Regions from separate parts of the Ethanoligenens sp. genome, predicted to be linked through region 1. Evidence: riboswitches for the same ligand, from Rfam matches in the RefSeq annotation. Region 1 holds a riboswitch; each other region holds the start of a gene.
What was found. A riboswitch is a leader RNA that binds a small molecule or an ion and turns the genes downstream of it on or off. The one in region 1 is predicted to bind cobalamin.
Positions count from the first base shown of each region.

Region 2: it holds a riboswitch for cobalamin, as region 1 does, so the genes downstream of both, ABF463_RS09395 (DUF4430 domain-containing protein) here and ABF463_RS05385 (DUF4430 domain-containing protein) in region 1, are expected to answer to the same signal.
Region 3: it holds a riboswitch for cobalamin, as region 1 does, so the genes downstream of both, ABF463_RS02340 (NAD(P)H-dependent flavin oxidoreductase) here and ABF463_RS05385 (DUF4430 domain-containing protein) in region 1, are expected to answer to the same signal.
Region 4: it holds a riboswitch for cobalamin, as region 1 does, so the genes downstream of both, metE (5-methyltetrahydropteroyltriglutamate--homocysteine S-methyltransferase) here and ABF463_RS05385 (DUF4430 domain-containing protein) in region 1, are expected to answer to the same signal.

Region 1 is NZ_JBDNLG010000023.1:9,153-11,353, forward strand. It holds gene ABF463_RS05375 (TatD family hydrolase) at 1-245, shown strand, start outside; gene ABF463_RS05380 (TIGR04100 family radical SAM protein) at 242-844, shown strand; cobalamin riboswitch at 899-1,082, shown strand; gene ABF463_RS05385 (DUF4430 domain-containing protein) at 1,217-2,201, shown strand, end outside.
Region 2 is NZ_JBDNLG010000056.1:6,025-8,225, forward strand. It holds gene ABF463_RS09395 (DUF4430 domain-containing protein) at 1-841, opposite strand, end outside; cobalamin riboswitch at 981-1,186, opposite strand; gene ABF463_RS09400 (metallophosphoesterase) at 1,222-1,998, opposite strand.
Region 3 is NZ_JBDNLG010000008.1:43,499-45,699, forward strand. It holds gene ABF463_RS02335 (class I SAM-dependent methyltransferase) at 1-442, opposite strand, end outside; cobalamin riboswitch at 632-811, shown strand; gene ABF463_RS02340 (NAD(P)H-dependent flavin oxidoreductase) at 995-2,116, shown strand.
Region 4 is NZ_JBDNLG010000028.1:24,100-26,300, forward strand. It holds gene metE (5-methyltetrahydropteroyltriglutamate--homocysteine S-methyltransferase) at 1-1,350, opposite strand, end outside; cobalamin riboswitch at 1,428-1,620, opposite strand; gene ABF463_RS06180 (glycerol dehydrogenase) at 2,008-2,201, opposite strand, start outside.

The DNA.
Region 1 (2,201 bases):
AAAACAATCAGAAAGCGCGCGCTGTGCTGGCGTCTTTGCCGCATGACCGCGTGCTCTGTGAGACCGACTGCCCGTATATGGCGCCTGAGCCGCTGCGTGGCAGGCGCTGCGATTCCATGATGCTGACGCACACGCTGGCCTGTATAGCCGACGTGATGGGGCTTCCCGTGGAGGAAGCCGCGCATATCACCGCGAACAATGCCCGTGCATTGTTTGGGCTTGATAAAGGAGATGAAAACACATGACCATTACCTACCCGGTCAAAGACGGTCTGTATGTCAATGTGACCAACCGGTGTCCCGATCACTGCACATTCTGTATCCGCAACGAAGGGGACGGGGCATATGGGTCGAACAGCCTGTGGCTGGAGCGCGAGCCGACCGCTGAAGAAATTGTCGTGTCCATTTTGGCAAACGACTTATCTTCCTATAACGAACTGGTTTTCTGTGGATACGGTGAGCCGCTTGAGCGGCTGGACACCGTCAAAACAGTGATTCGGGAAATAAAAGAAAAAGCCCCCTCTTTGCGGGTGCGTATCAATACCAACGGGTTGGCGGATTTGATTGCGGGCCGCCCGACGGCGCAGGAATTGCAAGGGTTAGCGGATGCGGTTTCCATCAGCTTGAACGCGCCGGATGCGGCGACATACCAGCACTATTGCCGCAGTGATTTCGGCAGGGACGCATACGACGCGGTGCTGGCATATGCCCGGGATTGTATGCAGTATATCCCATCGGTGACGCTGACGGTGCTGGATCTTCTCACGCCCGCGCAAATTGAGGCGTGCCGTGCAATTGCCGTGTCCATCGGAGCAGAATTCCGGGTTCGCACGTATATTGCCTGAAGAGAACACAGCGTGCTTGACAATCTGCGTAAAAAGGCTAGGATAAAGGTTAAAAAGTAAAGAATGCGATACGGTTGCATACCATCGGTATGCGAAAATAGGGAACACGGTGCAAAACCGTGACAGCCTCCGCTACTGTGAGAAGGACTACGCCCCGTTTGTGCCACTGGGAGACCGGGAAGGCCGGGGTTGCGGATGAATTCAAGTCAGGAGACCTGCCGTATCAAGGGGACAGAGCGTCTTTCGGTGGAGGGGTGCGGTCACATGGACGGTTTCCGCGCCGCAAGGCACAAAACTACGACATGGACAGGCCGCTGTATGCGGCCTTTTTTCATGAAAAGAGCGCGTTTTGGAGATAATGGAGATGGTTTTTTGAAAAAGCGCATCACAGGGCTGTGGTTCGCGGTGCTATTCATCTGCATAGCGCTGTTGGCGGGATGCGGCAGCAAAAGCACAGCGGTGGTCGCCTCGGTGCCGGATAACGGTATTATCCGCAAGGCCGACTTCCAGCAACTGAAGCAAAGCGACAGGATTGCCATTTATCACGGCACCAGCGGCGGCGTGAAATATACATGGACGTTTATCGGGCGGGACATCCAAAAACCGGCGGATATGAATTTGAAACTGTCGGTCAAATCCGTGACAGCGGAGCAGGCGGATGCGGCACAGCAGTATCAGCAGATTACGTTTGCACAAAAGGGCGCTTTTCCGGGGGAAGCCTCCGTGAGTGTGACGCTGGGGAAAAAATGGGCCGATGGGTCGTATTTGCTGTGTACCGGCCCCCCGGACACTTTGCAGCAGACGGGTACGGCACAGGTGGTGGATGGCGTTGCGACCATCCGTTTTTCCCAAAACAAAGGACCGTATTTGCTGTCGCTAAATAAGATGGCACCAGCGGCGTCTTCCGCGTCTGCGAACGTTTCGTCGGGAGGCACATCCTCAGCCGGCGCATCGGCAGTATCTTCGGCGGCGGGCGCTTCAGGCGCTGCTTCTTCGACGGGTGCATCCGCAGGCGGGGCGACATCCTCCTCCGCGGACAAACAAACCGCTTCCAAAAACAGCGGCAGTACAGCCTCTGTGCCCTCGTCTACGCAAAACACAGGCAGCACGCTTGCCCAAGCCCCCAGCACGTCCACGTCGCAGGAACCGGCGGCTGCCACGCCCAACGCAAATCAGACTCTCCAAGTGAGTCTTTCCATCGACTGCAAGACAGCATTGGCAAACTGGAACAACCTTCCTATCAACAAGCAGGATCATCAAGTGGTGCCCGAGAATGGCATTATTTTAGGGCAGACAAATGTGACCGTGAATACAGGTGAGACTGCTTACAATCTGCTGGTTGCCGTCTGTCAGAAAA
Region 2 (2,201 bases), on a different contig from region 1:
CTTTCAGCGCATCAGCAGCGCTTTTGGACGCGCTGGCGACGGCGGCGCTTGTGACTGTTGAAACATTACCGCCTGAGGAGCTCTGGCTGGAAGAACTGCTGGAGGAGGAGCTCTGGCTGGAAGAACTGCTGGAGGAAGACGAGGCGGACACCGTGACGCTGCCGCTCATGCGAACCAGTGCGGGAGCCTGCCCGCTGCGGTCTTTTTTGACCTGATAAGCATAACTGCCCGCGTTGGCAGGTGCGGTAAAGGTTGCGTTTCCGGAAGTGTCCGTTGTTTTGGATGTTCCGTTAAAGGTAACGGTGGCATCTGCAACGGGAACCGTCGAAGTAGTGGGGTTCCATTGGGCATCATACGTTGTTTTTTGGGCGGTCAGAGTCACCGTGAACGGATTTGAGGCGGATGGGGTGCTGGGAGAGACGGTGACTATTGGATACAGCGTGTCTGAAGCGGTAAAGGCGATGATAATGTTGTCGCCATTTGCTGGTTGGAGGGAACTGACACCCAGCTGCGCGTATGCGCCGTTTTGATAGATGCTCCAATAAGTGGAATAGTCGGCGGCCTGTGTATCTGACCCGATGGTAGCAATGTATTTCCCATATTGCGAATCGGACAGTTGATACGAGATATTATTTTGATTCAGCGCTTTCTCAAGCGCGGTTTGCAATGTTTCTCCCGCTGTGAGAGGGACATCTTCGTTCAGCACCGTCTGGCTGGAACCCTCAACACACAGGTGAAACGTGTTTTGTGCATCTGCTGCCGCTGACAGACCGGGAATACTGACAAACAGCAACGCGAAAGCGCAGCAGACAGAAATCCAGCCTTGGAATACTTTTTTCATCAAACCACTCCTCTTTTTTGTCTTCTGTGGTAGGGGGCAAACAAAAACGGCCCTTTTTCTTATAAGAAAAAAGACCGTAACGAAAAACGGGTAAATCCCAATATTGCCGTTTTTACGTCTGTCCTCTCCCTCCGAAAGGATCACATCGTACTTTGCAGGCAGGTTTTCTGGCTTGGCATCGTCCTGTTTTTCCCCTTCCCGATCTTGTTGACCAGTGGTCTAAGAATCCGCATGGATTCTCATGGAAAAACAGTCCGCCTCACAGCAGCGGGGGCTGCACCGGTTTTGAACCGGTTTCCCTATTATCGCGGTAAATAGCCGCGCACCTGTAAAGAGATTGATTCTATTGTAGACGAATTTGCATATAACGTCAAGTAAAATCAGCCGTCTACTGGCCGTTGATCGGCGCAAAGCGTAATCAGCCAAATCTGTGGGGCGGCGCAGATGCGTACCGGCGGCCCGACTGTGCCAATGCCATTTGAGATGATAATGGTGGTGTCGGCATCTTTGACCACGCCGGTGAGATATTTCAACTTGTAATGCGTGTGTCCAAAATAGCTTGGCGCCCATTTTCCCAACACGCTCACTTGACCGCCGTGCGTGTGCCCGCAGAGCATGAGGTCAATGAGGTTGAACGGCAGTTGTTCAGCATAGTCCGGGTGATGAGAAACAAGCACCATAAAGTCATCCGGGCGGGTTTCAGCGAGCATGGGGGAAAGATCCTGCTCGGCGGTGGTGAGATCTCCCACGCCACCCACACGGATGCGCGCGCCGTCCTTCTCCAGCCAATACCCTTTGTTGTCCAGTGAGCAAATGCCTGCCTGCGCCATACATTCTTGGGATAAAGCCGCATTGGTTTTGCGGTCGTGATTGCCAAGCACACCGTAAACACCAAGCGGCGCGGTAAGGGCGGCGGCTTCACGAAAGAAATTGGGAATATGCGCCTGACTGTGGCTCACATAATCTCCGCCGAGCAGAATCACATCGGCGCGCAGACTGTTGGTGAGTGCCACTAGTTCTTTGACGCGCTTGAGAGGAAAGCTTCTGCTATGGTGGATATCGGATAGGAACGCAATGGTTGTGCCGTCAAATGCGGCGGGCAGATCGTGAGACACCAGTCGATATTTTCGTAGGGTAATATTTTCCACTCTGGTCACGTTCCAGCCTCCAGCTGTTCAATTGCGCCGCGCAAAAAACGCGGCGGCGGTCGTTTGCTTTTCATTATATCATACTACGCGGGATGTGGCATGACCAAGCACATAAAAATCGTATGAATTTTTCTGGTAAGCATAGAAATATGAGGTGCATAGATATTAGTGAATGCAAAAAAGGGGCTGTTGCTCAACTTTCGTTTTACAAC
Region 3 (2,201 bases), on a different contig from region 1:
GACAGACTGGCGGCCAATCGCAATCAAAGGCGGAAAAAATACCGCCGGTTTTTAAAACCCTTGCGATTTCCGGAATGGTTTTATCGGGGTCCATCCAATGAAAGGATTGGGAACAAGTCACCAAATCCGCACTGTCATCCGGCAAACCGGTCTGGTCAGAGAACGCATGGATATACCGAATAGAAGAGTCACTTGCCGTGCGGTTTTGTGCAATGGAGAGCATCGCATCACTGGGCTCGACCCCTATAATATTGGCCGCGTATCCCGACCATCCGGCTGTAGATAACCCGGTTCCACAGCCAATATCGACCAGGACGGACGGCTGATGTCCGAGGTATTGCAGGAGGATGGAACGAACCTCCAAGGGTAAAGCCGGGCGCACCTGATCGTAAAAATCAGCAAATTTCGAAAAACGATCCGCATTCTGATGTGCGATTTCCAAAGTTAACAGATCCTCTCTGGTTTGTTTTCCTTTATTATAGTTGGAATGTGGTAAAAGTCAACGGCATAGATAAAATGCCCCGGTATGTGAACCGCACCGCAGAATCATAGCACTGTTGAAATTTTTGTGGTTATAATAGTATCATAAACCAATTGACATTTTGCTGAAAGGGCATATGATATAGGTAACAACTAAATACAGCAATACGGTTGCATCAACCATGCATCAATAGGGAATACGGTGAAAAACCGTGACAGCCCCCGCTACTGTGAGAAGGACAAAGCCTCTTTTGCACCACTGGGAAACCGGGAAGGATGAGGCGGCGGATGAATTTAAGTCAGGAGACCTGCCGTATTGCGTAGATATAATGTCTTTCGGTGGGAAAGAATTATGTAGCGTCGAAATATCTCCACACACCAGCAAGCGTGTGGGATTAGGCATACATGACCAGACTGCCGGATACAGTCTGGTTTTTTCTGTGCACCGATGTAAAATAGGTTGTTGATAACGTGAAATCAAGCATGTATTTGTTAACGGAGTTGGAGAGTAAAAATGATGCCATATTTTGATCAGGAACCACTTGTGATTGGTGATTTGGTAATAAAGACCCCTGTTGTGCAGGGCGGGATGGGTGTGGGCGTTTCCCTTGCAGGGCTGGCCTCCGCTGTGGCAAACGAAGGCGGGCTGGGTGTCCTTTCTGCGGCGGCGGTCGGCATGGTGCACAAAGCCGGCTTTAGTGTACAAGATAATATTGCCGCGGTAAAAGAAGAAATCCGCCGTGCCCGAGGAAAAACCCAAGGGGCTCTGGGCATCAATATTATGGTGGCACTTAGTGATTTCGGGGAAATGGTAAAGGCCTCCATCGAAGAAGGAATCGACGTTATTTTTGCAGGGGCAGGGCTGCCGCTCAATTTGCCTTCGTATATACGGGAAGGATGTAAAACCAAATTGGTGCCGATCATCTCGTCTGCGCGTGCTGCAAAAGTCCTTACCAGACGCTGGCAGGAAAAATATGCGTATACGCCGGATGCGTTTGTGGTTGAAGGCCCTATGGCTGGCGGTCACTTGGGATTTCATCGGGATCAAATCGACAATCCGGCGTATCGGTTGGAAAATTTACTGCAGGAAGTTCTGCAAGCCATTCATCCGATTGAAATGCATGTGGAGCACAAGATTCCAGTTATCGCGGCAGGCGGGATTTTCAGCGGGGCGGACATCAAACGGTTCTTCCATTTAGGCGCATCCGCTGTGCAAATGGGTACGCGGTTCGTCGCTACAGATGAATGTGATGCAGACATCGCTTTTAAACAAGCCTATGTAAATTGTAAAAAAGAAGATATCGGGATTATTCAAAGCCCGGTTGGAATGCCTGGACGCGCCATTATCAATAGCTTTCTCCGTGATGCCGAGCAAGGAAAGAAGCACCCGGCGGATTGCCCGTTTCATTGTATCGTAACCTGCAAGCAGCAGCAAAGCCCGTACTGTATTTTCAAAGCGCTCATCAGTGCGTGCAGAGGTAAATTGGCCAACGGCTTTGCTTTCGTTGGGGCCAATGGATACAAAGTAAACGAGATCGTATCAGTCAAAAAATTGTTTGAAACACTATCGCAGGAGTACCGGCAAGCTACCGTGCTGCAGGAGAAAGAGACGGTTACGGCCACGATCGTCCCGTGAAAGGGCGATCAAGCGTGAATCAATTTGCCGCTGTGATTTGCAACGGGAAACAGGGTATTTTTTTGCGGTCGCTTGTGGGGGGGTT
Region 4 (2,201 bases), on a different contig from region 1:
GCGCAGGGTGCGCACCTCACTTGTTTGGGGGAAAGAACCGATGGTCGTGGTAGGCAGCAGCGGCAATTTCAGCGCCGCCTTTTGAACAGTCCGTCGTTCCTCAAAAGATGGATAGCGTGTAAAATCCTCGCCTTTCAGACGGGATACGGCCGCGCGTACATCGTCAAAACGGAAGGCTGCATCCTGTTTACGAGTTAGAATGGCGCGGTTGTGCAAAAAAGCCGGATTCGTTTCCCACGCCGAATCGTCAGACAACCGTCCCAGCTCTGCCAGTTCCATCAGCTTTTCTTCTGCGAACGCAAGGTGTTCGCGATAGGCATCCGGGATACCCGACTCGTTTTGAACGGTATACGGCACATGCAGTAGGGAGCAGGAGCTTCCCAACACCAACCGATCAGATTCCACCACGTGCGCAATTTGATGAATCAGTGACAGCGTCTGTTCATAGTGGTTGACCCAGATGTTCTTGCCGTTCACTACACCGGCGACCAGTATTTTGCCTTGGGGAAATCCATACTGCTCCAGCAGATGCAGATTCTCCACGCCCTCGATGAAATCCAGCCCTAGCGCGTCAAAATCCATATCAACCAGCATTGTATAACTGTCGCGCACGTCGCCAAAATACGTTTGCAGCAAAATACGCGGACGGTTCGGCATGGCAAGCAGGTCGTTGTAAAGGATGCGAAAGAGCGCGAGATCCTCTTCCGCGAGATCTGTCACAAGACAAGGCTCGTCAATCTGCACCCATTCTGCGCCCAACTCGGTCAGCCGCAAAAGAATCTCATGGAGAACAGGCAGAAGTTCCCCTGCAAGCACACGAAGAGATTTGCCCGAGCGGTTTTCAGCCAACCTTAGAAAGGTGAACGGTCCAATCAGCACCGGACGTGTCGGGATGGCAGCCGCTTTTGATTCCTCAAATTCCGCAAACGGCTTTTCCGAGCCACAGGAAAAACAGGTGTCGTCTTCAATTTCCGGCACAATATAATGATAATTGGTGTTGAACCATTTTTGCATGGGAAGCGCATGCACATCTCCGTGTGAGCCTTGGTAGCCCTTTGCCATAGCAAAATATGTGTCCAGCGCATCCAGCCCCAGATCCCGAAAACGTTTGGGCACCGCGCCAAACAGCACAGCCGTATCCAGCATGCTGTCGTAAAAAGAGAAGTCGTTAGACGGGATAAAATCCACACCCATATCGTGCTGCTTGCGCCACTGCCGCTTACGCAGTTCTGCCGCATTTTGCAGCAACTCCTGTTTCTCCAGTTCGCAGCGGAAATACGCTTCCGTCCATTTTTTGAGTTCCCTGCTCGCGCCAATGCGCGGGTAACCGATAACAGATGTTTTTTTCATTTTTTCCTCCAAATAATGTAGGAGAAAATAGACACAACCTTTTTGCATAAAAATTGTCCCTATCTCCAGTCCCAGAGATGAGAGCAAACAAATCCGGCAGGTCTCCTGGCTTCCTGCTGGGCCTAAAGCCCTGCAGCCGCGCCTTCCCACCCAAACGGCAGTGGCATTTGCGGCAGCCGACACAGGTTACAGTAGTGGGTGCTGTCCGGGATTTTCACCCGGTTCCCTATTCTCCTCCGGCACGGAGGCACCGAATTGTTTTCGCTTGGTCTTATTTTAAGCACGGAGATGCCTTAGTGTCAATATATTTTATCAATTTTGTCTGTTATACTGTACAACAAAAATACTATGCTTAAATATTCAAAAATCATATACCTGGTTATGTTTGATGCCGCTTTGGGGTGAAAAATCAAACGCCATAGACAACCCCGCATTACTGTCACGATATTCTCGTGACAGTGTTTCAAAGAATTTCTTCACAGAAAAAAGTAAAATGGATTTACAACCATCACCGTATCAAGACAAAATTGAAGGGTTTACCACCTGCTTTACACAGACAGTAAACCCTATCAACTGTTTGATGAAAAATCATCATTTACTTTTTGGGGTCAATTCATTTCAGCAAATGACTTTTATTGCTGATACTACTACTAAAATTTATGCGTTCAAATAGGTTTTGCCAAGCACATCGGCTGCAATCAACGCATCATAAAGCGCATCCGGTGTCACGTCGCCCAGCAAATTATGGATGGACTCACCCGGTGCGCACGCTTTTTCAGCCGCAATATGAACACGCTCGGCATCAGTAACGCCAATCTCGCCCAATGTAATAGGCAAACCAACTGAAATGC